2 regions of the Microbacterium sp. LWO13-1.2 genome follow, and region 1 is predicted to be linked to the other one. Evidence: predicted binding sites of a transcription regulator. Region 1 holds the regulator's gene; the other holds the start of a gene.
What was found. The regulator LexA, encoded in region 1, represses DNA repair genes until DNA is damaged. The targets are predictions, from matches to a motif close to TCGAACANNTGTTCGA.

Region 1 (11,507 bases):
ATAGGGCGGAAGGCCGCTGTCGCTGATCGGCGTCGTCGCAGCGGTCTCGTTCGGTGCGACGAACGGCGCCTCGACCTGCGCGTCGGGCTCTGCCGCCGCAGCCGGGGGAGCGTAAGTCTCGCCCGTCGTGCGGATCACGGTGTCATCGAGAGAATCGGCAGCGGTCTCTTCGACCGCTGGAGTGTGTGCGACTGCCGGAGCGTCTGCAACCACCGGCGCTTCGGGTGCGGCCGCCTCGGGAGCGAAGTGCTCCGTCCACTGCTGCCCGTCCCACCAGCGCTGTCGGCCAGAGCCGTCGTCGTACCAGCCTGCAGGTGTCGTCATGGGGTCCCCCTCGAAATCGTTCGCCCGCGCGGAACGCGCGAATCGGCTACCTCATATATAGCAGTGACCGGTGACGTCACGGGGTGTCGCTCGCGATCACCGGAAGAGGCGCGTTTAGGCTCGTATCGCCATGATTCGGTTCGAGAATGTCACGAAACGCTATCGCGGGACCGCCAGGCCCGCGCTCTCCGGTGTCGACTTCGAAGTGCAGCGGGGAGAGTTCCTCTTCCTCGTCGGTGCCTCGGGATCCGGCAAGTCGACCTGTCTCAGGTTGATTCTCCGCGAAGAGATTCCGTCAACCGGCCGCGTCGCGGTGCTCGGGCGCGATCTGCGCTCGCTCGCCAACCGCAAGGTGCCGTACTTCCGGCGGCACATCGGAGCGGTGTTCCAGGACTTCCGTCTGCTGCCGTCGAAGACCGTGTACCAGAACGTCGCGTTCACGCTTCAGGTCACCGGCTCATCTCGCGGCTTCATCCAGCAGGCGGTGCCGGAGGCGCTCGCACTCGTCGGCCTCGACGGCAAGCAGAAGCGGATGCCGCATGAGCTCTCCGGCGGTGAGCAGCAGCGCGTCGCGATCGCCCGCGCTCTCGTGAACCGTCCGCAGGTGCTGCTCGCCGACGAGCCCACCGGAAACCTCGATCCCGCCACATCCGTGGACATCATGCAGCTGCTCGCGCGCATCAACGCCGGTGGCACGACTGTTTTGATGGCCACGCACGAGGCCGGATTCGTCGACCAGATGCAGCGCCGCGTGATCGAGCTGCGTGACGGTGAGATGGTGCGCGACGAGGTGCACGGCGGTTACGGAGACACATCGAACATCCCGCGCCTGGTGCCGGAGGAGGTGCGCGGCGCCGCAGCGGTCGCCGCACTCACCGCTGTGCAGGAGGTGCAGCGCCAGACGGCCGACCTCTCGATGGTGCGCGCCGCCCTCGCCCAGGACCTGAGCGCCCAGCGCCGCGCAGCCGCAACGGCGCCCGCGCCGGAACCTGCGGTCCTGAAGCCGTCCGAGACTCCCCAGCCGGAGGCCTCCGTCGAGGAGCCCGCTCCCGTGCCGCACGACGTCTCGGAGCCGGCCGCCGCAGTCGCGCCCCGTACGCATCCGATCGTGCTGCCGCAGGTCGACATCGCCGACCTCGGCGTCGCCGATCGACTCGGTCTGTCCGACGCGGACGACGAGGAAGTGGGACCGACCTCATGAGATACGGTCTGATCCTCACAGAGGCCCTCGGCGGCCTCCGCAGAAACATCTCGATGGTGATCTCCGTCGTGCTCGTGACGTTCGTCTCGCTGACGTTCGTCGGAGCCGCGATCCTCATGCAGGCGCAGATCGGCACCATGCGCGGCTACTGGACCGAGCGCGCCCAGGTGGCCGTGTACATGTGCTCCGGCGTGTCCGAATCGCCGACCTGCCTCAACGGCTCCGCAACCGAGGAACAGGTGCAGATCGTCCGCGCCCAGATCGAGGGTGACGCGCTCGCGCCGCTCATCGCCGATGTGCGCTTCGAGACGAAGGACGAGGCGTACGCCAACATCGTCGAGCAGATCGGCGAGGAGAAGGCCAGCGTCTTCACCGCAGACCAGATGTCCGAGAGCTTCTTCGTGACGCTGAAGGATCCGAGTCAGTCCCAGGTGCTCGTCGAGGCGTTCAACGGGGTAGCAGGAGTGGAGCAGGTGGCCGACCAGCTGCAATACCTCGAACCGCTCTTCTCGGCTCTCACCGTCGCAACGTACATCGCCATCGGAATCGCCGTCCTCATGCTCATCGCGGCGATCCTGCTGATCGCCACCACGATCCGTCTCTCGGCGTACGCGCGACGCAAGGAGATCGGGATCATGCGCCTGGTCGGAGCATCCAACCGTTTCATCCAGACGCCGTTCGTCCTTGAGGGCGTCTTCGCGGCCTTCCTCGGTTCGGCGCTGGCCAGCGTCGCGGTGGTCGCGGGCGTTCATTTCGGCGTCGACGGATACCTGCGAGGTCGCGTGCCGTTCATCACCACCTGGGTGACGATGCAGGACGCAGTGCTCGTCGTCCCCGTGCTCATCGGCATCGGTATCGTGCTCGCCGCGCTGTCCGCAGGGTTCGCGATCCGTCGCTGGCTGCGCACCTGAGGTCGCTGTCGTTGTAGACTGAAAGGCTGTCGTGCGCCCGCACGGCACAGATCAGGAGAGCATCATGCCCAGGGAACGCGGGGAGAAGGTCGTCGCGACCAATCGTCGCGCACGTCACGACTACAACATCGAGAAGTCGTACGAGGCGGGGATGGTGCTCACGGGCACCGAAGTGAAGTCGCTGCGCCAGGGGCGCGCCAATCTGAGCGACGGATACGCGTTCATCAAGGGCAACGAGGTGTTCCTCGACGCCGTGCACATCCCGGAGTACTCGCAGGGGCACTGGACGAACCACTCGGCGAAGCGCATCCGCAAGCTGCTCCTGCACCGCGAGGAGATCGCGAAGCTCTCCCACGCAGTGTCCGCGGGCGGATACACGCTGGTTCCGCTGAAGCTGTATTTCACCGACGGGCGCGCGAAGGTCGAGATCGCACTGGCCAAGGGCAAGCGCGAGTACGACAAGCGCCAGACCCTGCGCGAACGCCAGGACACCCGCGAGGCCGAGCGCGCCATGCGCACTCGTAACCGCGTCGGGGACTAGCGGCGTCGACACGGGATCGACGCGTTTCGTCTCGTCGCAGGCTCCTCGCTCAACGACCGGTCGTGGGCGTGAACCCGAACACGCGTCCGAGGAATGTCAGCTCCCGCTCCAGGGAGTCGATGATCGTCTCCGCCCTGCGGAAGCCATGCCCCTCGCCCTGATAGAGCACGTACTCGTGCGCGATCCCACGCGCGGCCAGCGCGTCGCGGATCGCTTCGGACTGCGATGGCGGCACGACGAGGTCGTCCGCGCCCTGCAGCAGGAGCACCGGGACATCGATCCGGTCGGTGTGCGTGAGCGGTGAGCGGTCGATGTAGACCTGCTCGAGTTCCGGCAGCGGCCCGACGAGCCCGTTGAGGTAGTGCTTCTCGAAGTCGTGCGTGTCTTCGGCGATCATGCGCAGGTCGCCGACACCGTAGCGGCTGATGCCCGCGGCGAAGACCCCGCCCCGCACCAGTGCGCACAGCACGGTCCAGCCGCCGGCAGAACCACCGCGGATGGCGATGCGCTGCGGATCGGCAGCGCCGGATGCCGCGAGCCCGCGCGCCGCGGCCAGCACGTCGTCGACGTCGGCGACGCCCCAGGCGCCGTCCAGTCGCTCGCGGTAGGCGCGACCATAGCCGGTGGAGCCGCCGTAATTCACGTCCAGCACACCGATCCCTCGGCTCGTGTAGAACGCGATGGCGGCGGATGCCGCGCCCGACGCGTGTGCGGTCGGTCCGCCGTGCACCAGCACGACGTACGGCGGGAGGTCGCCGGAGTCGGCGGATGCATCCGGGTGCGCGGGCGCGTAGTCGAAGGCGTGCACCGGGCCGCTCGGCCCGTCGAACGAGACCGCGCGAGCCGGCGGCATCCATCGGTCGTCAAGGGCGCGTCCGCCGCGGACGGCGACGACCTCGCCGGAGTCGATGTCGACGGACCACAGACCGGCCTCGGTCCCCGAACCCCCGCCGGAGAGGAGCACGCGTGAGCCGGAGACGTCGTCGACGCTGACGTGCGCATCGGCGGGCACGTCGAGTCGGCGTGCATCGCCGTCGAGGTCGATCAGGACGACTTCATCACGCCCGTTCGTCCGCACCGCGACGATCCGGCCGTCGGGCAGGGGCTGGTACCAGCGATTGCCGAGCACCCAGAGGCCGTAGCCGGTGTCGGCGTCCGCCGGCGCGATCGGCTCGGGAGCCGCGGAGAGAGCTGCGCCGTCGAGCGTCAGTCGCTGCACCCCCCACCGTCCAGTCGGATCGTCCGCGAAGAGCAGTTGCGAATCGCTGACCCACTCCGGTTGCAGTGCGGCGTTGGTCGGCACGTCGACGCGCGTGCCGGCGTCGAGCGCGGCGATCACGAGTGACGCGTGCTCCCACGGCATCCGATCGGTGCTCCACTCGACCCAGGCGAGCCGTGAACCATCGGGAGAGAGCGCGGGGTGCGCGAAGAAGCCGGGACCGCTCGCGACCACTCGCACCGTGTCGTCGTCTGCGGCCGCCGAGCCATCGAGCGGGATCTCGACGATCGCGCGGGTGTGGGGCTCTGACCGCAGGTCCTCCTGCACGGCCAGCAGTCGCCCGCGCTGCAGGCTCAGTCCGCCGTACCGTGCACCGGCCGCGGTCAAGGGCTCGGGCTCGGCGCCCGGTGCGAGCCGGCGTACCCGCTGATCGCCCGCATCGACGAAGTACAGGGTGCCATCGGCATCCGCCGTCCAGGCGCCGCCGCCGTACTCGTGCACGCGGGAACGCGCGTTCCACGGGGCGGGCAGCACCTCTCGGCCGGTCGAGCTGCGGACGGTGACGCGGCCGCCCTCGGCGGGCACCGACTCTCCCCACCAGATCTCGTCGCCCACGAAGAGGGCGCCGTCGATGCGCGGGGCGGATGCCGCGACATCCGCTGCCGAGAAGGGGGAGGGCCAGGAGCCGTACGGAGTCGCCATGCATCGAGCTTAGGTCGGCAGTGTGACGTCGTGTGTCGTGGTCGCGTGCGCGGAACGGGTCGGCTGTTCTACCTTGCTGGAAACGCCCGATTCACCTCGAGCGTGGTGCGACAGCCGAGCCCGGCACCCGCCCGTGAACGACAGGCCTGCCCTGTCGCGCGCGGCTGCTATGTCCGTCTGCCACTCAGGAGAGAAGATGCCCGAGGAATTCACCCCCGGCGCCACTCGTGTGCCGTTCTCCTTCGAGCTCTACCCGCCGCGCTCGGAGTCGAGCGAAGAGGCCCTGCACGAGACGGTGCGGCAGCTCGCCGCCGCCGGCCCGGAGTTCCTCTCCGTCACGTACGGCGCCGGCGGATCGACCGGCGGACGATCCCTTGATGTCCTCCGCTACATCCGCGCCCACACCGACGTCGAACCGCTCGCGCACCTCACCTGCGTCGGGAACACCTACGCGGGGGCAGCGCGCCTGATCCGGGAGTTCCTGGATGCCGGCATCCTCAGCTTCCTCGCTCTGCGCGGCGACCCGCCGCAGGGGCAGACGGAGGCGTTTCTCGGGGACCTGGAGAGCGCGGCGCAGCTGGTGCAGCTCATCGACCGGGTGCAGGCGGAACGAGCGCCTTACGAAGAGGCTCCGGTTCCGGGCTTCCCTGGCGCAGCCAGGGTCGACCCGCGGCGAAAGGTCAACATCGCCGTCGCCGCATTCCCGAAGGGGCATCCGCGTGCGACGCATCGCACGCAGGACGTCGAGGCGCTGCTTGCCAAGCAGGCGGCTGGGGCGACCTTCGCGATCACGCAGCTCTTCTTCCATGCCGACGACTACCTGGCCTTCGTCGAACGCGCTCGCGCTGCCGGCGTCACGATCCCGATCCTCCCCGGCATCATGCCGATCACTTCGCACGTGCGTCTCGCCCGTGTGCTGGAACTCACCGGGGAAGACCTGCCCAGCGAGCTCGCCATCGCGCTCGAGGTCGAGCCGACCCCCGAGGGCCGCCGCGAGATCGGGATCGAATGGGCCGCGCGTCTCGCCCGCGAGGTCGTCGCCGGCGGCGCGCCCGGCGTGCACCTCTATGCCTTCAACCAGCACGACACCGTCCTCACCGTCCTCGCAGAAGCCGGCATCCTCCCGGCCCTGCGCCACTAGACCCCGCCGAAAGGAAAGACCATGACTGCATTCCCCGAGGGAACCATCCTCGGCTACCCCCGTATCGGTCGCCGCCGCGAACTCAAGAAGGCCATCGAGTCGTTCTGGGCCGGCCGCATCGACGAGCAGGAACTCGCGCGCACCTCCGCAGAGCTGCGGGCTACGACCCGCGAGCGGCTCGCTGCACTGGGCCTCGGCCGCACCGACTCCGCCATCCCCGAGTCGTTCTCGTACTACGACCAGGTGCTCGACGCCGCCGTCACGGTTGGCGCGATCCCGACCCGTTTCGAGGGCCTGCGCGCTGCAGACGGCACGATCGGCCTGCCCGCGTACTTCACCATCGCCCGCGGCGAGGGGGAGCGCGCGCCGCTCGAGATGACGAAGTGGTTCGACTCGAACTACCACTACCTGGTGCCGGAGATCGGGCCGGAGACGGCCTTCTCGCTCTCCAGCGACCGCCTCGTGCGTGAGGTGGCCGAGGGCGTCGCCGCCGGCTTCGTGACCCGTCCCGTTGTCGTGGGTCCGGTGACGCTGCTTGCTCTCGCCAAGGCGTCGGATGACGCCCCCGAGGGCTTTGACCCGCTGTCCCGTCTCGACGACCTGCTCCCGGTCTATGTCGAGCTCCTGGCACGCCTGAAGGATGCCGGCGCCGAATGGGTGCAGCTCGACGAGCCCGCGCTGGTCAGCGAGTCGCTTCCCGCATCCGTCGCGCAGCTCTCCGATGCCGCAGCCCGTGCGCTCGCGGTGCTCGGCGGCGCGACCGAGCGTCCGTCGATCCTCGTCGCCGCACCCTACGCCGAGCTCGGCGAGGTGTTCCCCGTGCTCGCCGCTGCGCCCGTCGAGGCGATCGCCGTCGACCTCGTCCGCGGCGGTGTGCCGACGGCAGCTGCCGGACTCGAGAGCAAGACCCTCGTCGGCGGCGTCATCGACGGCCACAACATCTGGCGCGGCGACCTCGCGGCGGCCTACGACAAGCTGGAAGCCCTCCGCGGGCTCGGCGCTGCTGCGGTCGCCGCATCCACCTCGACCTCGCTGCTGCACGTGCCGCACAATGTCGCGGACGAGACCAAGCTCGACGCTCGCCTGGTCTCCTGGCTCGCGTTCGCGGATCAGAAGGTCGAGCAGGTCGTCGTTCTCGCCCGTGGCCTCGGCCAGGGCCGCGCTGCGATCGAGGATGAGCTCGCTGCGGCATCCGCTGCACTCGAGGACCGTCTGAGCGCACCCGGCGTCCGCGACGGACTGGTCCGGCAGCGCGAGCTCAGCGAGGCCGACTTCTCGCGGGTCTCGTACGAGGAGCGCGAGACGGCGCAGGAGGCGCTGGGGCTGCCGGCTCTGCCGCTCACCACGATCGGCTCGTTCCCGCAGACCGGCGACATCCGCCGGGCGCGCGCGCAGTACGGGCGTGGCGAGCTCCCGCAGGAGGACTACGAGGACTTCCTGCGGCGCGAGATCGACAGCGTCGTCTCGCTGCAGGAGGAGCTCGGTCTCGACGTGCTGGTGCACGGCGAGCCGGAGCGCAACGACATGGTGCAGTACTTCGCCGAGAACCTCGACGGCTTCGCGGTCACCGAGAACGGCTGGGTGCAGTCCTACGGGTCGCGGGCGACCCGCCCGTCGATCCTGTGGGGCGACGTGTCGCGTCCTGCCCCGATCACGGTCGACTGGTCCTCGTACGCGCAGTCCCTGACCGTGAAGCACATGAAGGGCATGCTCACCGGACCGGTCACGATCCTGGCGTGGTCGTTCGTGCGCGACGACCAGCCGCTGGGCGAGACCGCCAACCAGGTCGCGCTGGCGCTCCGCGAGGAGATCGCCGACCTCGAGACCGCCGGCATCGAGATCATCCAGGTCGACGAGCCGGCACTGCGCGAGCTGCTGCCGCTGAAGCAGGCCGACCAGGCTGCATACCTGGACTGGTCGGTGGCATCTTTCCGCCTGTCCACGGGTGGCGCGGCCGCTGGCACGCAGATCCACACGCACCTCTGTTACTCGGAGTTCGGCGTCGTGATCGATGCGATCCGTGCCCTCGACGCCGATGTCACCTCGATCGAGGCGGCACGCAGCCGCATGGAGGTCGTCACCGACATCGCCGAGGTCGGCTTCGACCACGGCATCGGCCCTGGCGTGTACGACATCCACTCGCCGCGCGTTCCGAGCACATCGGAGATCGAAGCGCTGCTGCGCCGTGCCGTCGAGGAGATCCCGACGCGTCAGCTCTGGGTCAACCCGGACTGCGGCCTGAAGACCCGCGGCTACGCCGAGACGACCGAGTCGCTGCGCAACATCGTCGAGGCCACTCGTCGCGTGCGCGAGGACGTGAACGTCACGGCCTGACGTCGTTGAAACGCAAGAACCGCTCTCCCCGAAGCCTGGGGAGAGCGGTTCTTGCGTTTCCAGCGAGTGGATGCCGGATGCTCAGACCGCGCGCAGCACCGCGACGACCTTGCCGAGCACGGTGGCCTCATCGCCGAGGATCGGCTCGAAGGAGGAGTTGCGGGGGAGCAGCCAGGTATGACCGTCGCGCTGGCGGAACGTCTTCACGGTCGCCTCACCGTCGAGCATCGCCGCGACGATCTCGCCGTTCTCCGCGCTGTTCTGCGAGCGGATGACGACCCAGTCGCCGTCGCAGATCGCGGCGTCGATCATCGATTCGCCGGACACCTTGAGCATGAACAGATCGCCCTTGCCGACGAGTTGGCGGGGGAGCGGGAATATCTCCTCGACCTGCTGATCGGCGGTGATCGGCACACCGGCCGCGATACGACCGACCAGAGGCACCATCGCCGCATCGCCCACCGGTGTCATCGCGTCAGCAGGGTTCTCGCCGCTCTGACCGGGGAGGTCGATGAGCACCTCCATCGCGCGGGTCTTGCCCGGGTCGCGGCGCAGGTAACCGCTGAGCTCCAGTTGTCCGAGCTGATGAGTGACGCTGGAGAGCGACTTGAGGCCGACGGCATCGCCGATCTCGCGCATGCTCGGCGGGTAACCATGGCTGGCGATCGACGTCTGGATGACCTCGAGGATCGCCATCTGCTTCGGGCTGAGGCTCTTCCGACGGCGCGTTCGCGGTGCCTCTGACTCGGGGGCTGAGTTCTCGCTCATGGTGCTCCTTCAGTAGGCGAATCCGACGCTGCTCTTCGAATGTCGGTGGCCCGTGGTGGGGTGTTCCTATCGAAACCGTATCCGAGAATCGGGCCGATGTGGAAGATCTGTTCGAGCGTGTCGCCCGATTCTCGAACTCTATTTCGAAGAACGCTTGACAGATGTTCGAACTCGAAGATATCTTCGGAACGTAGCTTCGCATTCACGGCTCCCGGCCGAGGCGAGAATGCGAACGCTACGCCAACTTCCCCCGTTTCGCGGGGCGAGAGCACAGGGAGTAAGAGATGAGCACCATCACCTTCAGCAATGCGGCAGTCATCCCGGCACGCCCGGCGACGCGGCTTCGGCTGACGGTTCGCGGTCGTCGTCTGCTCCTCGCAGTCGCTGCTCTCCCGCTCGCCGTCGGCATCGCCTTCGCGGCGATCAGCGGTGGGGGTGCGATCGCCTCGGGTGAGAGCGTCGCAACCGCCACCTTCGAGACGGTGACGGTGATGCCGGGCGACACCCTGTGGTCGATCGCCGGAGACGTCGCCCCGGACGCCGATCCCCGCGATGTCATCGGAGAGATCTCCCGACTCAACCTGCTGCAGGACGGCATGCTCCAGATCGGGCAGGAACTCGCGATTCCCGCCCAGTTCTCCCACTGACGTTCGGTGGGACCGGTGAGCCGACGGGAAACCTGGCGTCACCGGATGAGCACAGAGGCTCGCAGCGTTCTAGCATGGGAGGGGTGACCGCCTCTCTCGACGACCTGCCGCTGCGTGACGATCTTCGCGGGCTCACCCCGTACGGCGCACCGCAGGCACCGCTTCCGATCGCCCTCAACGTCAACGAGAACACGCACCCGGTGCCCGATGAGGTGGCCAGCGACATCCTCGACGACATCGCCGTCGCGCTGCGGGACGTGAACCGATACCCCGACCGCGAGTTCACCACCCTGCGCGAGGGATTCGCCGAGTACCTCGGCCACGGTCTGGACGCGGATCAGATCTGGGCCGGCAACGGTTCCAATGAGGTGCTGCAGCACATCCTTCAGGCCTTTGCGGGGCCGGGGCGCACGGCGTTCGGGTTCGCACCCACCTACTCCATGTATCCGCTGATCGCTCAGGGGACGGGTGCGCGGTGGATCGCCGGGGTGCGGGAGCCGGACTACACGATCACGCCGGAGGAGGCGGTCGCGCAGGTCGAACAGGTCGACCCCGACGTCATCCTCCTCTGTTCGCCGAACAACCCCACCGGAACACCGCTCGGCCTCGACGTCATCGAAGCCGTGTACGAGGTTGCGCGTGGCGTCGTCATCGTCGATGAGGCCTATCAGGAGTTCGCGCCGAAGGAGGCGGCATCCGCGTTGTCCCTCCTCGAAGGACGCCCTCGTCTTGCCGTGTCCCGAACGATGAGCAAGGCGTTCGCCTTCGCCGGTGCGCGCGTCGGCTATCTCGCCGCTGACCCCGCCTTCATCGACGCGTTGCGACTGGTGCGGCTGCCGTATCACCTGAGCGCGCTCACGCAGGCGGCGGCCGTCGCCGCGCTGCGCAACTCCGCGATCATGCTGAGCATGGTCGACGAGATCGTCGAGCAGCGTGATCGCATCACTGCGACGCTGGAGGCGCTCGGATACACGCCGCACGAGTCCTGGTCGAACTTCGTGCTGTTCGGCGGGGTCAGCGACCCCAAGCGCACCTGGCAGCAGCTCTACGACCGCGGTGTCCTCATTCGCGACGTCGGCATCCCCGGGCACCTGAGAGTCACCGCCGGAACCGAGGCCGAGAGCACCGCATTTCTGGATGCTCTCGCGTCGATAGAATCAGCATCATGAGCGCCCCCCGCACCGCCAGTCGCGTCCGCAGCACGTCGGAGTCCACCGTCGAACTGGAACTGAACCTCGACGGCACCGGTGCGAGCCGCATCGACACGTCCGTGCCGTTCTTCGACCACATGCTCACCGCGTTCGCGAAGCACTCGCTCACCGACCTCACCGTGCGCGCCTCCGGCGACACCCACATCGACGCGCACCACACCGTCGAGGACGTGTCCATCGTCCTCGGGCAGGCGATCGCCGAGGCGCTGGGCGACAAGTCCGGCATCTCACGGTACGGCGATGCGCTCGTTCCACTCGACGAGGCGCTTGCGCAGGCCGTGGTCGACATCAGTGGGCGTCCGTATCTCGTGCATGACGGTGAGCCGGCTGGATTCGAGCACCACCTCATCGGCGGTCACTTCACCGGTTCGCTCGTGCGCCACTCCTTCGAAGCGATCACCTTCGGCGCCGGACTCACCGTGCACATCCGGGTGCTCGGCGGGCGCGACCCGCACCACATCGCCGAGGCGGAGTACAAGGCGTTCGCTCGCGCGTTCCGCCAGGCGAA
Region 2 (11,507 bases), 890 kb from region 1:
CGTACAGGCTCGAGGCCAAGTCCTGAAGAGCGGTCAGGGCGACGCGTTGCGGAAGCGGACCGAACGAGATCCGCGCCACTCCGAGCGTTTCGTACGCGGATGCAGCGAGAGCGCCGGGGACTCCGATCACGCTGATCTTTCGCTCCCCGATGCCGTCGACGAGCTGGCGGGTCACGTTCGCGTCGAGCAGACCCGGCACGAAGATGCAGGTCGCACCGGCGTCGAGGTAGGCACGTCCGCGCTGGATCGCGTCGGCGATGCTCTCCTCGATCGGGCGATGCCCCGCGCGGACGAAGGCGTCGGTGCGGGCGTTGAGCACGAAGGGAACACCCTCGGCCTCTGCTGCCTTGACGACCGCTTCGACGTTCGCCACGGATTCGTCCAGCGGCTTGAGGCGATCCTCGATGTTCGCACCGACGACTCCTGCGGCGATCGCCAGGCGTGTGGTCTCCCCCGCGTCACCGTAGCCGTCGTCGAGGTCGGCCGTCACCGGGAACTCCACGGCCGCAGCGATACGGCCGACCATGTCGAGCATGATGTCGCGCGGAATGCTGCCGTCGGCGTATCCGAAGGTCGCGGCGATTCCGTGGCCCGCCGTGGCGATCGCCGTGGTCTCGGGAAGGCCGGCGACGGCTCGCGCCGACACGACATCCCACACGTTGATGACACGGAGGATCTCTGGTGCCTCATAGAGTCCGACAAGGGCCTGAGCTTTGGATGCTGTGGTCATGCGTCAACGCTAACGCGGCTCGGCGGGTTGCGGGGTGGATGACCGGTCTTCGGCCGGCGGCCTCGGTCTGCGGTCGTCGGCCTTCAGCCGGCGGTCAGCGGCGTGCCCGGCGGACCAGCGCGCCATACGCGCGCATGAGCTGCGGCACGACGAGATAGACGGCCAGCGGAACGACGACGATCGTCAGGACGAACGCGCGGAGCACGGGGTGCCACCCCTCGGCGAAGGGCGCGATGGCGAAGAAGCCGAGGGTGACGAGCGGGAAGATGGCGAGCCAGGTGATGATCGCCCGTACATGCACGGACGGCGGGCGTGGGGCGTCGACCGGGGGCGCGATCTCGGTGGGGGCAGACTGGGACATGGGGGCCTTTCGGTGGTTGTCGGAGTTCACGCCGCGGCGGCGGCGTCGAGATTCAGTTGCAGAAGCCATCCGTTGATGGCGATGGCGGCGGCGCTTCCGGCACCCGCTGCGGTGATGACCTGAGCTGTGGGGGTGACGACGTTGCCCGCAGCCCAGATGCCGGGGACGCTGGTGTGGCCGAAGCCGTCCGTGCGGATGAGTCCACTGGTGTCGTCGACGTCGCAGCCGAGGGTTCGCAGGAGTCCGTCGCGTGGGCGTTGACGCGGTGCGATGAACACCGCGTCACAGTCGACGACCTCACCATCGGTGAGGGCGATCCCATCCAAGCCCCCATCATCACCCGGCAGATGAGACACGGTTCCGTCCACCACCTGCACGCCGAACGATGCGAGTCGATGCCGCTCCGTCTCGGAGAGTTCGATTCCGTTCGTGATGAACGAGACGCGGTCGCTGTAACTGCGCAGCAACGCCGCCTGCTTGATGGACATCTCGCGGATAACCCCGCCGACGACGGCGATATTCCGCCCCAGGACCTCATGGCCGTGGCAGTACGGGCAGTGATGCACGAGGGTGCCCCACCGCTCACGCACCCCGGGGAGGTCGGGCAGCTCATCGACGAGACCCGTGGCGATCATGATCGCCCGCGTTTTCTCGCTACGCGTCTCTGTCGAAACGACGAAGGTCCCGTCGCTTTCACGATCGATCCTCGTCACGTCGGCATGGCGAACGGATGCGCCGTACCGTGCCAGTTCGTCACCGCCCGCCGCGAGAAACTCGGCGGGCGAGAGGCCGTCGCGAGAGACGAAGCCGTGCATGTGAGGCGCCGGCGCATTCCGCTGTTTCCCGCCGTCGATCAACAGCACATCCACCTGCGCTCTGGCGAGCACGAGTCCCGCGCTGAGGCCAGCCGCTCCGCCCCCGATGATGATGACGTCGTGGCGATCGTTTGTGTTCATACGGCCAGACTGGCCGCGCTCACCCTGAAGTCGGGAATCCTGTTGCCGAAAGTGGAACGGCGTGCTTTGCTCGACGGGTGAGCACGACGCAACGCATCGAGACCGAACTCAGCCAAGTCGCTCCGAGGCTTCGCCAGGCGCGCCAGAAGAGAGGCATGACGCTCGAGGAACTGGCGGTGGAGACCGGCATCTCCAAGAGCACACTCTCCCGTCTCGAATCAGGCCAGCGCCGACCGAGCCTTGAGCTCCTGCTTCCGGTCGTCGCAGCCCTGTCGGTGCCGTTCGACGAGATCGTCCGCTCCCCTCGCGTCGATGATCCTCGCGTGACGCCGCGAGCGACGCGAGCGGACGGAAGAACTCTCACTCGATTGTCTGCTTCGAAGGGCGAACCGCAGGCGTTCAAGATCACCATCCCCGCAACGGACCGGCAACCGGTGCTTCGCACGCACACCGGCTACGAGTGGATCTACGTCTTGGACGGTCGGCTCCGACTCATCCTCGGTGACCACGACGTCGTGATGGGCCCCGGTGAAGTCGCGGAGTTCGACACCAAGAACCTGCACTGGTTCGGCTCGACCGGCGCAGGACCCGTCGAGATCCTCAGTTTGTTCGGCAAGCACGGGGAGCGGATGCACGTACGAGCGCGCACGCGCCCGGCTTCGGCCTGATCTGGGTACGGCGATCTCAAATGGTCCTCAAACGGACGCGCCGCGGGGCGTAAGTTGAATCGCCGTTCGGGAACTCACATTCTCTATCTCAGTGAGTGTTTTTCCTGGATGCCGTTAACCGCTCGCCCTAGTCAAGTTAGAGTCGCTGCATGCGAGCGCGTCCGACCGACCCAAGGGACCAGACGTCTCAAGTCGACGATCCGAGCTACCGTGTGTATTTCTGGGCTGATGATGCTGGCACAAAAGAGGAATGGGAGCTCTCGGAGACCGACATCTCCGAGGTGCTGGACTGGATCTCCACGCGCGCAAATGGTCGCTCTCACAGTCTCTGGGCGGTGACGAGATCGGCGGGCCGTGTCTGCTTGATCCGTCTTCGCGGCATCGATCTTGATGCCCGTCGCGACTCCTGGCCGGCCTGGGCTGACGAGGCTCGCTAGCCGTACTATCCGACGGACTCTCCCTGATGCCGTACAGGCACAAGACGAAGGCCGGCGCGAACGGTCCGGTGCGCGCCAAGTCGATCGGTCCCGCGTGAATCCCAGGCGCTATCGAGCCGCAGCCGTGCCCGTGCCTCTCGATCGCGCCACAGACGATCGTTATGACCAACTCGTGTGGCCGACGCGCAATGCGAGACGGTGAGACGGGTGACGGGCGACGGGTGACGGTCTCGCAAGACGGACTGCAGCGCGTCGAAACGCGGTTCCGGAACACTCGTTCTCGTCGAATTCGGGTCGTTATACAGCCGTGGTCTAATGAGCTATTTCCTGGCGCTGATCTGGGGTTGGAATGTCGGTGGCCCCTGGTGTACTGGGGTTATGACGGCGTTGATGGATGCGACAGTGGAGCAGGTGGCGACGCTGGGCGCGCTCACTGATTCTGTCGTCGAGATCGAGCGCACGATCAGCAGCCTGCAGGCGGCGCGGGATGGTCTTCTCGCTCTCGGGTCGCGGTTCGCGCTCGACGTCGCCCAGCAGGGCGGGCATGAGGATTTCGGGGACATGGCGTTGCGGACGGTCGCGGCGGAGATGGGTGCGGCGTTGCGGGTCAGCGACCGGACGGTGCAACGGCGGATGGCGGAAGCCTCGTTTCTGGTGGAGCAGTTCCCGTCGGTGTGGCAGGCGCAGGGTGCGGGGCGGATCAGTGCCTCACACGCCCGAGTGATCATCGACGCCGGCGCACACCTGGACGATGCTGCGGATCGGGATGCGTATGCGGAGCAGATGTTCGGGTTCGCGGAGACGGAGTCCCCGAACCGGGTGGCCCGGATGGCCCGCCGGGTCGCCGAACGCTTCCAACCGCGGTCGATCGATGAGCGCCACCAGGATGCCCGCGACCGGCGCGGCGCGTGGATGAAAGACCGGGCGGATGGGCAGGCGGAGTTCGGGCTGGTTGGCCCGGCCGCGCTCGTGCACGGCGCGTTCGACCGGATCACCGGCATGGCGAAAGGCGTGCAGGGTGCTCCCGGCGGCGACAACGAGGATGCCGCCGATCCACGCACGATCGATCAACTCCGCAGCGACCTCGCCCTCGACCTCCTCCTCACCGGGGCACCCGCCGGTCACGACACCCCCGACGGGCTCCTCGCCACCATCACCGCCCACGTATCCGTGACCGTCCCCGTCACGACACTGATCGGCACCGGGACCACCCCGGCGGAGTTGGACGGGCGGGTCCCGATCGACACCGCCACCGCGAAAGAACTTGCCGGGGCGGCATCCGGGTGGGATCGCATCCTCACCCACCCGATCACCGGGAACCTCCTCGCCGTGGACCGCTACCGGCCCAGTGCGCACCTGACGCGGCACCTGAAAGCACGCGATCAACGCTGCCGATTCCCGACCTGCGGACTCCCCGCCCGAGACTGCGACATCGACCATCATCAAGACGCCGCCCTCGGCGGCGCGACCACCTTAGAGAATCTCGGCGACCTCTGCCGCCGACACCACGTCCTCAAACACCACACCCCGTGGCACGTCGAACAACTCGACACCGGGGTCTACGCCTGGACCAGCCCTACCGGCAAGGTCTACCTCGACCGACCCCCACCCCAGAACACCGTCACCTTCACCGAAGACGACACCCCACCACCCTTCTGACGCCGAGTCGCGCATTCGCGCGCTTCGCCAGGGCATATCGTCGGGGCACATAGTGTGGGTTTCATGCCTCAACGCCGATCACATGTCGCTCCCTCCGCCGCACAGACCGAGCTGGCGGCGGCGCTCGCGACGCTGCGCGAGTCGCTGGATGCGCCTGTGGAGTTCCCGGCATCCGTTCTCGCTGAGGCCGAAGCCGCGACGGCACCGATACCGGAACTCGACTTGCGCGACATCCCCTTCGCAACCCTCGATCCCCTGGGCGCGCGCGATCTGGATCAGGCGTTTCACCTCGAGCGCCACGGCTCCGGCTACACCGTGATGTACGCGATCGCAGACGTGCCCGGCTTCATCACGCCGGGCGGAGGGGTGGATACCGAAGCACGCCGGCGCGGCCAGACGCTGTACGCCGCGGACGGCAGGATCCCCCTGCATCCGCCCGTCCTCAGCGAGGACCGGATCTCCCTGCTGCCCGAAGCCGACCGACCCGCGCTGGTATGGACGTTCGAGCTCGACAGTGCCGGCGTCGTCACCGATTTCCGGCTCGAGCGCGCACTCATCCGCTCACGCGTGCAGCTGGACTACGTCTCCACCCAGCAATCGCTGGACCGCGGCGAAGAGGGGCCGGCCTCGCTCCTCCCGGAAATCGGTGCGCTGCGCCTGGAGCAGGAACGTCTGCGCGGTGGCGCGAGCCTGAATCTTCCGGACGACGAGGTCGTTCGGGACCCTGCCGGCCGATACGCCATCGAACGGCGCCGCCCGCTGCCGGTCGAGGAGTGGAACGCCCAGCTCTCGCTGATGACCGGGATGGCCGCAGCCTCTCTGATGCTGGAAGCCGGCGTCGGAATCCTGCGCACGATGCCAGAACCCGATGAGAAATCGTTCGAATCCTTCCGCCGACAGACCGAGGCGCTCGGTCGCCCATGGACCACGGGCACCTACGGCGAGTACCTCCGCGCACTGGACCGGAACGATCCGATGACCCTGTCGGTGCTCGAAGCGGCCGCCATGCTGTTCCGCGGTGCCGGATATCTGCCGTTCGACGGCACATCGCCGACGGATGCCGAGCAAGCCGCGATCGCCGCCCCCTATGCGCACGCCACGGCACCGCTGCGGCGTCTCGTCGACCGCTGGGTACTGACGATCTGCCTCGCCGTCTCGAACGGGAAAGATGTCCCCGACTGGGCACGGGAGTCGCTCGACGAGCTGCCCGCCCTGATGCAGGCATCCGGGCAGCGCGTGTCGCAGCTGAACAACGCGACGATCAACTGCGTCGAAGCCGCGCTGCTGACGCCCTTGGTCGGGTCCGTGATCCAAGCGACGGTGATCGAGCTGCGGGAGGATCGAGCGACGATCCAGATCGCGGACCCTGTGGTGACGGCATCCGCTCCGGTCCCCGCAGGCGCAGCGCCCGGCGATGCGATCTCACTGCGACTGGTGCGCGCCGACATCGCGCGCGGAGAAGTGGAGTTCGCCCTCCCGAAAGATGGTCCTGGTGACCTGCCTCGTTGACTGGCGGGTGACTGGCGGGTGACTGGCGGCAAAGTGACGGCACAGTGGCGGGTCGATGACGTGGCCATGGCGGCAGGAGCTGAACGAGCATGATTTCCATGAACACGACACGAATCATCGAACTCCGCCAGACGCAGGGCTGGACGCAGGAACGGCTCGCGAACGAGAGCGGCGTCGGCCTCCGCACCGTTCAGCGGCTGGAAGCAGGACAAGACGCGAGCCTGGAAACGCTGTCCCTTGTCGCCGAAGCGCTGCACGTCTCAGTGCGAGAGCTGTTCACCGTGATCGACGACGCTGATCTGAGCAACCGCGTCGATTCATTGGAGGACCGCACAGTCGAACAGCAGGCGGCACGAGACCGGATCAGCAGCGCGTGGCGATGGCTGTACATCGGGATCGGCGTCGTCCTCACCTTCGTGAGCTTCACCTTCTCGTACGGACTGGTGCTGTTCCTCTCCTACTGGATCGGGGGCTACATCATCCTGGTCGCGATCCGCCGGATCTATCTCGAGCCGCACCTCGACATGAGGTTCCCCCTGTCCCGCGGGAAATCGAAGACGAAGGCCGCCGTCCGCTGAGCACTGAGGCGGGCGACGTAGGCTCGCATTCATGCCGAAGTCTCCATACGTCGACAAGCTCCGCGCGCACATCGGCCATGATCTGCTGCTTCTCCCCGCTGTCACCGCCGTCATCCGTGACGGCGACCGGTTCCTGCTGGCACGGTCGCACGGGTCGAAGCTCTGGGGCCCGATCGGCGGTGGCATCGAGCCTGGGGAGAACCCGGAGGATGCCGTCGCTCGCGAGGTCCTCGAAGAACTCGGCGTCGAGCCGGTTGTCGGCGACCTCGTCGGCGCGTTCGGCGGGGCCGACCTGATCATCGACTATCCCAACGGCGACCGCGTCGGATACACCACGATCGCATTCGAGTGCGAACTCCCTGCTCGTGCTGAGCTGATCCTCGAGGAAGACGAACTCGTCGAAGTCGGCTGGTTCGAGCGATCCGCACTGGCAGATCTTCCCTTGCAGCCCGGCGTCATACGGATACTGGGTAACGCGACCCGGGGTCGTTCGACTCCGGGCAGAGCGATCATCGAGAAGGCGGTCTGCTACGTCGTGGCCGACGACCACCTCCTGGTGTTCACCCACGACGACCTACCGCTCACCGTGACCGGCGTGCAGGTTCCTGCTGGCACGGTCCGAGTCGGAGAGTCAGCGGGCGATGCGGCCGTGCGAGAGCTCTTCGAGGAGACCGGACTGCGAGGGAGCGTCGTTCGTCCACTCGGGTCAGCGGACTACGACCTCGCCCCGACACGGTCTGAGATCGCCCGGAGACACTTCTTCCTGATGCGCGTCGATGAGGCAGACGTTCGCGCTTCATGGGTTGCCGGAGAGACCGATCCGGAGGGCGGAGGTCCGGCTCAGACGTGGACCTGCCGCTGGATCCCGCTCGCGCAGGCACACGTCCTCGCCGCCGGCCTCGGGGCGAAGCTCGGTGAAATCATGACCCTGTCGAAGGACGAGCTCACGCCGCAGGCACAGCTGTCGTCGTCATCACCAGCATCTGCGGATCGCTGAGATCCAGCGACACCGAGATGGCCGAGAACTCCGCGAGCGAGGCTACGTGCGTTCCGCCGCACAGAATCACAGCCTCACCCTCGGGAAGATCGCAATGCCACCGGCGACGATCCACGATGGTCGGGCCATCGACCTCGATCCGGCTGCGGGCCGCGGATGCCACCCACACGGCGAGCTGTGCGTTGATGCGCTCCTCGCGCTCGACCAGTGTCGCCGCGAACGTCTCCGTATCGAATCCGGCCCTGCGCAGGCTCTTGCCGAGCCGATACTCGTCGACGCTGCCATCATCGCCAATGCGGCTGGACTGATTCGCTCGACCCTCGAAATCGGGAGAGCCCAGCGCGTCGACGCCCGGGTCCTTCCGCCACAGATCAGCGACGGCCAGATCCAAGGCGAGCGACGCCAGATGGCAGGCCGTGTGTCCGCGACTGAGCGCAGCGCGACGCGCAGCATCCACTTCCGCAACGACCGTCGATCCCACGGCGAGCCATGCCGGAGCATCCGTCGGCTCGATACGATGCGCGACGAACCAGCTCCATCCCTCGCTCCCCCGTTTGATCGGGATCTCCGCACCGACGGCGAACTCGCCTTCATCGCTGCGCGCGGCCATCTCCGTCTCGGTGACGGACACTCGACCCGCGTCGCCGACCAGCGCACCCGTATCCCCCGGCTGATCGGGCCAGGTGTGATCGACGGGGTGGAAAGGCGTCGCATCCACGATGATCACCGCGCCATCCGGACGACTTTCGGTGAGGACGACCTGCGCCTCGCCTCGCAGCTCTCCCGCGGCGAAGGTCACGATCGTATCGGGCACGGCACTGCTCTGCGTCATCGGATCCTTGCTCCACTCGTGGTCAACCGCCGCCGATCCAGTGCTCGAGCTGTTCGATCGGGGCATACCAGCCCAGATCCAGGATCAGTGTCTGCAGAGCCTTGTCGAGCCCCGCGATCACGGCGATTCCCACGATAACGAACAACACGCCGATCACCCGACGGAACCATCCGCGGGGATCGGCCAGCCAACCGAGCCGACGCACCATGCGCCGGCCCAGCAGGCCCACCAGAAGCAGGGTGCCGGCCAGCCCCACCGCGTAGGCGACCACGTAGACCAAGCCCTCGGCGAACGAAACCGGCAGCACCGCGGCGACGATGAGCGCGTACGTGGGGCTGCAACTCGAGAAGACGGGACCGAGTGCTGCTCCGGTGAGCACGTCGCCCGCGATCCCCCGCCGTGATTGCGAGCTCTCGAGCATTTCGCCGCTGCGCTGCTGGAGGCGCAATCGCGCGGAGAGCCGGTCCCAAAGCACCGGAAAGAGTAGATCCACGCCGAGCAGGATGATGATCGTTCCCGAGATGATCTGCCAGACGGACGGCGGGATGCCGAGCAGCGCGGTCGTCGCCTTCAACGCGAGGGTGAACACGATGACACTCACGGCCAGGGAGGCGGCGATCGTGTACGGACGCAGCCTGCTGCGCTTCTCGTCTCCGACGGCCGCTCCGCCGATGATGATCGGCAGCAGAGGCAGCACACATGGTGCGGCGGCCGTCAGCACTCCGGCGGCCAGGCTCAGCAACAGGGACGCGGTCATCGAACGTCAGGGCGCCGCAGCAAGCAGTGATTCGATGGATGGCTCGTCATACAACACGGCGCTGGACAGCTTCTCCCCATCGTCTCCGACGTACACGACCGTCGTCTGCAGCGTGACGCCGTACTGTTGACGCAGATCCACCCGATCGTCGTAGTCGACCTTGAACACGGTCACACCGTCGGGTGAGCCCTCGTTCCTGAGCTGCTCATCGAGCGCACGGCACTGCGGGCACCACGTCGCATGGAAGAAGAGCACTTTGGTGCCGGGGGTCGCTTCGATCACCCCGTCTCGGTAGTCCATGTAGACACCCGTGATCGGCGCGTCGTCATCCGCAGACGGCTCGACGGCCGGGGCTACGGGCTCAGAAGGAGCAGGATCGCTCGCCTCCACCGATGCGGGTGACGACGGCTCATCAGACGGCATCGGCGCGCAGCCCGCGAGCAAGAACGCGGTGATGGCGCCGGTCACGATGGCGATACGAGTCGCTGCACCGCGCATTGCACCTCCCGGAAAGATTCCGCTAACCGGTACGCTACTCCGCTCAGTGGTTCGGCGGGATGGTGAAACTGGCGAGCGTGAAGGTCAGACTGTGATGACCTGAGCGGAGCCGAGCGGAGAACCAGGCCCCATCTCGGCTGCGATGCGATTCGCCTCTTCGATGAGCGTCGCGACGATCTCCGCTTCCGGCACGGTCTTGATGACCTCGCCCTTCACGAAGATCTGTCCCTTGCCGTTGCCGGATGCGACGCCGAGGTCGGCTTCGCGCGCCTCACCCGGACCGTTCACGACGCAACCCATCACGGCGACGCGGAGCGGCACGGTCATGTCCTTGAGGCCCTCGGTGACATCTTCCGCGAGTGTGTAGACATCGACCTGTGCGCGACCGCATGACGGGCACGAAACGATCTCGAGCTTGCGCTCGCGCAGGTTCAGGGACTGCAGGATCTGATGACCGACCTTGACCTCTTCGACCGGCGGCGCCGACAGCGAGACGCGGATCGTGTCCCCGATCCCCTCGGAGAGCAGGATGCCGAACGCAGTGGCGCTCTTGATGGTGCCCTGGAAAGCGGGGCCCGCCTCGGTGACACCGAGGTGCAGGGGCCAGTCGCCGCGCTCGGAGAGCAGGCGGTAGGCCTTGACCATCACGATCGGATCGTTGTGCTTGACCGAGATCTTGAAATCGTGGAAGTCGTGCTCTTCGAAGAGCGACGCCTCCCAGACGGCACTCTCGACGAGAGCCTCTGCCGTCGCCTTGCCGTGCTTCTGCAGGATTCGCCTGTCGAGGGAACCGGCGTTGACGCCGATGCGCAGAGAGACACCGGCAGCCTTCGCGGCCTCGGCGATCTTGCCCACGTTGCCGTCGAACTCGCGGATGTTTCCGGGGTTCACGCGCACCGCGCCGCAGCCGGCGTCGATCGCCGTGTAGATGTAGCGAGGCTGGAAGTGGATGTCGGCGATCACCGGGATCTGGCTCTTCATCGCGATGATCTTCAGAGCATCCGCGTCATCCTGGTGCGGCACGGCGACGCGCACGATCTCGCATCCGGATGCCGTGAGCTCGGCGATCTGCTGCAGAGTGCCGTTGATGTCGGTGGTCTTCGTCGTCGTCATCGACTGCACGCTGACCGGGGCATTGCCCCCGACGAGCACCTTGCCGACCTTGATCTGACGGGTCTTGCGGCGAGGGGCGAGGACTTCGGGGATCTTCGGCATCCCAAGGTTCACTGCTGGCACACCCCAAGCCTACGCCGCCCGCATGCGCGCGGGCTGGAAGCCGCCCATGTGACCTGACCCGTCATTCGGCCGAGCCGGGTACCGCTCGTGTGGTAGTTTCGGCCCATGCTCGCGAACGTCACCTGGTGGCCCGCCTCCTAGGCGGTGTGTTCGCGTTCCCACGAATCCAGACCGCCTCCGGGGCGGTCTTTTCGTTGGGCCGAGCCGGAGCACCGCACAGGAGACATCGATGACCCTCTCACGCCTCGCCGAGCTCACCGCAGATCCGGCGGCATCCTTCGTGCTCATC

Region 2: a site for LexA is predicted at 3,419-3,434, ahead of MRBLWO13_RS16455 (DUF222 domain-containing protein). Genes of this name have one in related genera too.

Annotation. Positions count from the first base shown of each region.
Region 1 is NZ_CP151634.1:2,531,611-2,543,117, forward strand. It holds gene MRBLWO13_RS11955 (DUF2510 domain-containing protein) at 1-324, opposite strand, end outside; gene ftsE (cell division ATP-binding protein FtsE) at 455-1,525, shown strand; gene ftsX (permease-like cell division protein FtsX) at 1,522-2,436, shown strand; gene smpB (SsrA-binding protein SmpB) at 2,501-2,977, shown strand; gene MRBLWO13_RS11975 (prolyl oligopeptidase family serine peptidase) at 3,027-4,898, opposite strand; gene MRBLWO13_RS11980 (methylenetetrahydrofolate reductase) at 5,095-6,039, shown strand; gene metE (5-methyltetrahydropteroyltriglutamate--homocysteine S-methyltransferase) at 6,061-8,373, shown strand; gene lexA (transcriptional repressor LexA) at 8,455-9,141, opposite strand; gene MRBLWO13_RS11995 (LysM peptidoglycan-binding domain-containing protein) at 9,426-9,788, shown strand; gene MRBLWO13_RS12000 (histidinol-phosphate transaminase) at 9,872-10,957, shown strand; gene hisB (imidazoleglycerol-phosphate dehydratase HisB) at 10,954-11,507, shown strand, end outside.
Region 2 is NZ_CP151634.1:3,421,546-3,433,052, forward strand. It holds gene MRBLWO13_RS16435 (isocitrate lyase/phosphoenolpyruvate mutase family protein) at 1-730, opposite strand, end outside; gene MRBLWO13_RS16440 (hypothetical protein) at 825-1,091, opposite strand; gene MRBLWO13_RS16445 (NAD(P)/FAD-dependent oxidoreductase) at 1,118-2,047, opposite strand; gene MRBLWO13_RS16450 (XRE family transcriptional regulator) at 2,125-2,715, shown strand; gene MRBLWO13_RS16455 (DUF222 domain-containing protein) at 3,531-4,811, shown strand; gene MRBLWO13_RS16460 (RNB domain-containing ribonuclease) at 4,875-6,320, shown strand; gene MRBLWO13_RS16465 (helix-turn-helix transcriptional regulator) at 6,419-6,898, shown strand; gene MRBLWO13_RS16470 (NUDIX domain-containing protein) at 6,930-7,895, shown strand; gene MRBLWO13_RS16475 (hypothetical protein) at 7,843-8,727, opposite strand; gene MRBLWO13_RS16480 (cytochrome c biogenesis protein CcdA) at 8,750-9,484, opposite strand; gene MRBLWO13_RS16485 (thioredoxin family protein) at 9,491-9,982, opposite strand; gene ispG (flavodoxin-dependent (E)-4-hydroxy-3-methylbut-2-enyl-diphosphate synthase) at 10,067-11,218, opposite strand; gene MRBLWO13_RS16495 (chorismate-binding protein) at 11,448-11,507, shown strand, end outside.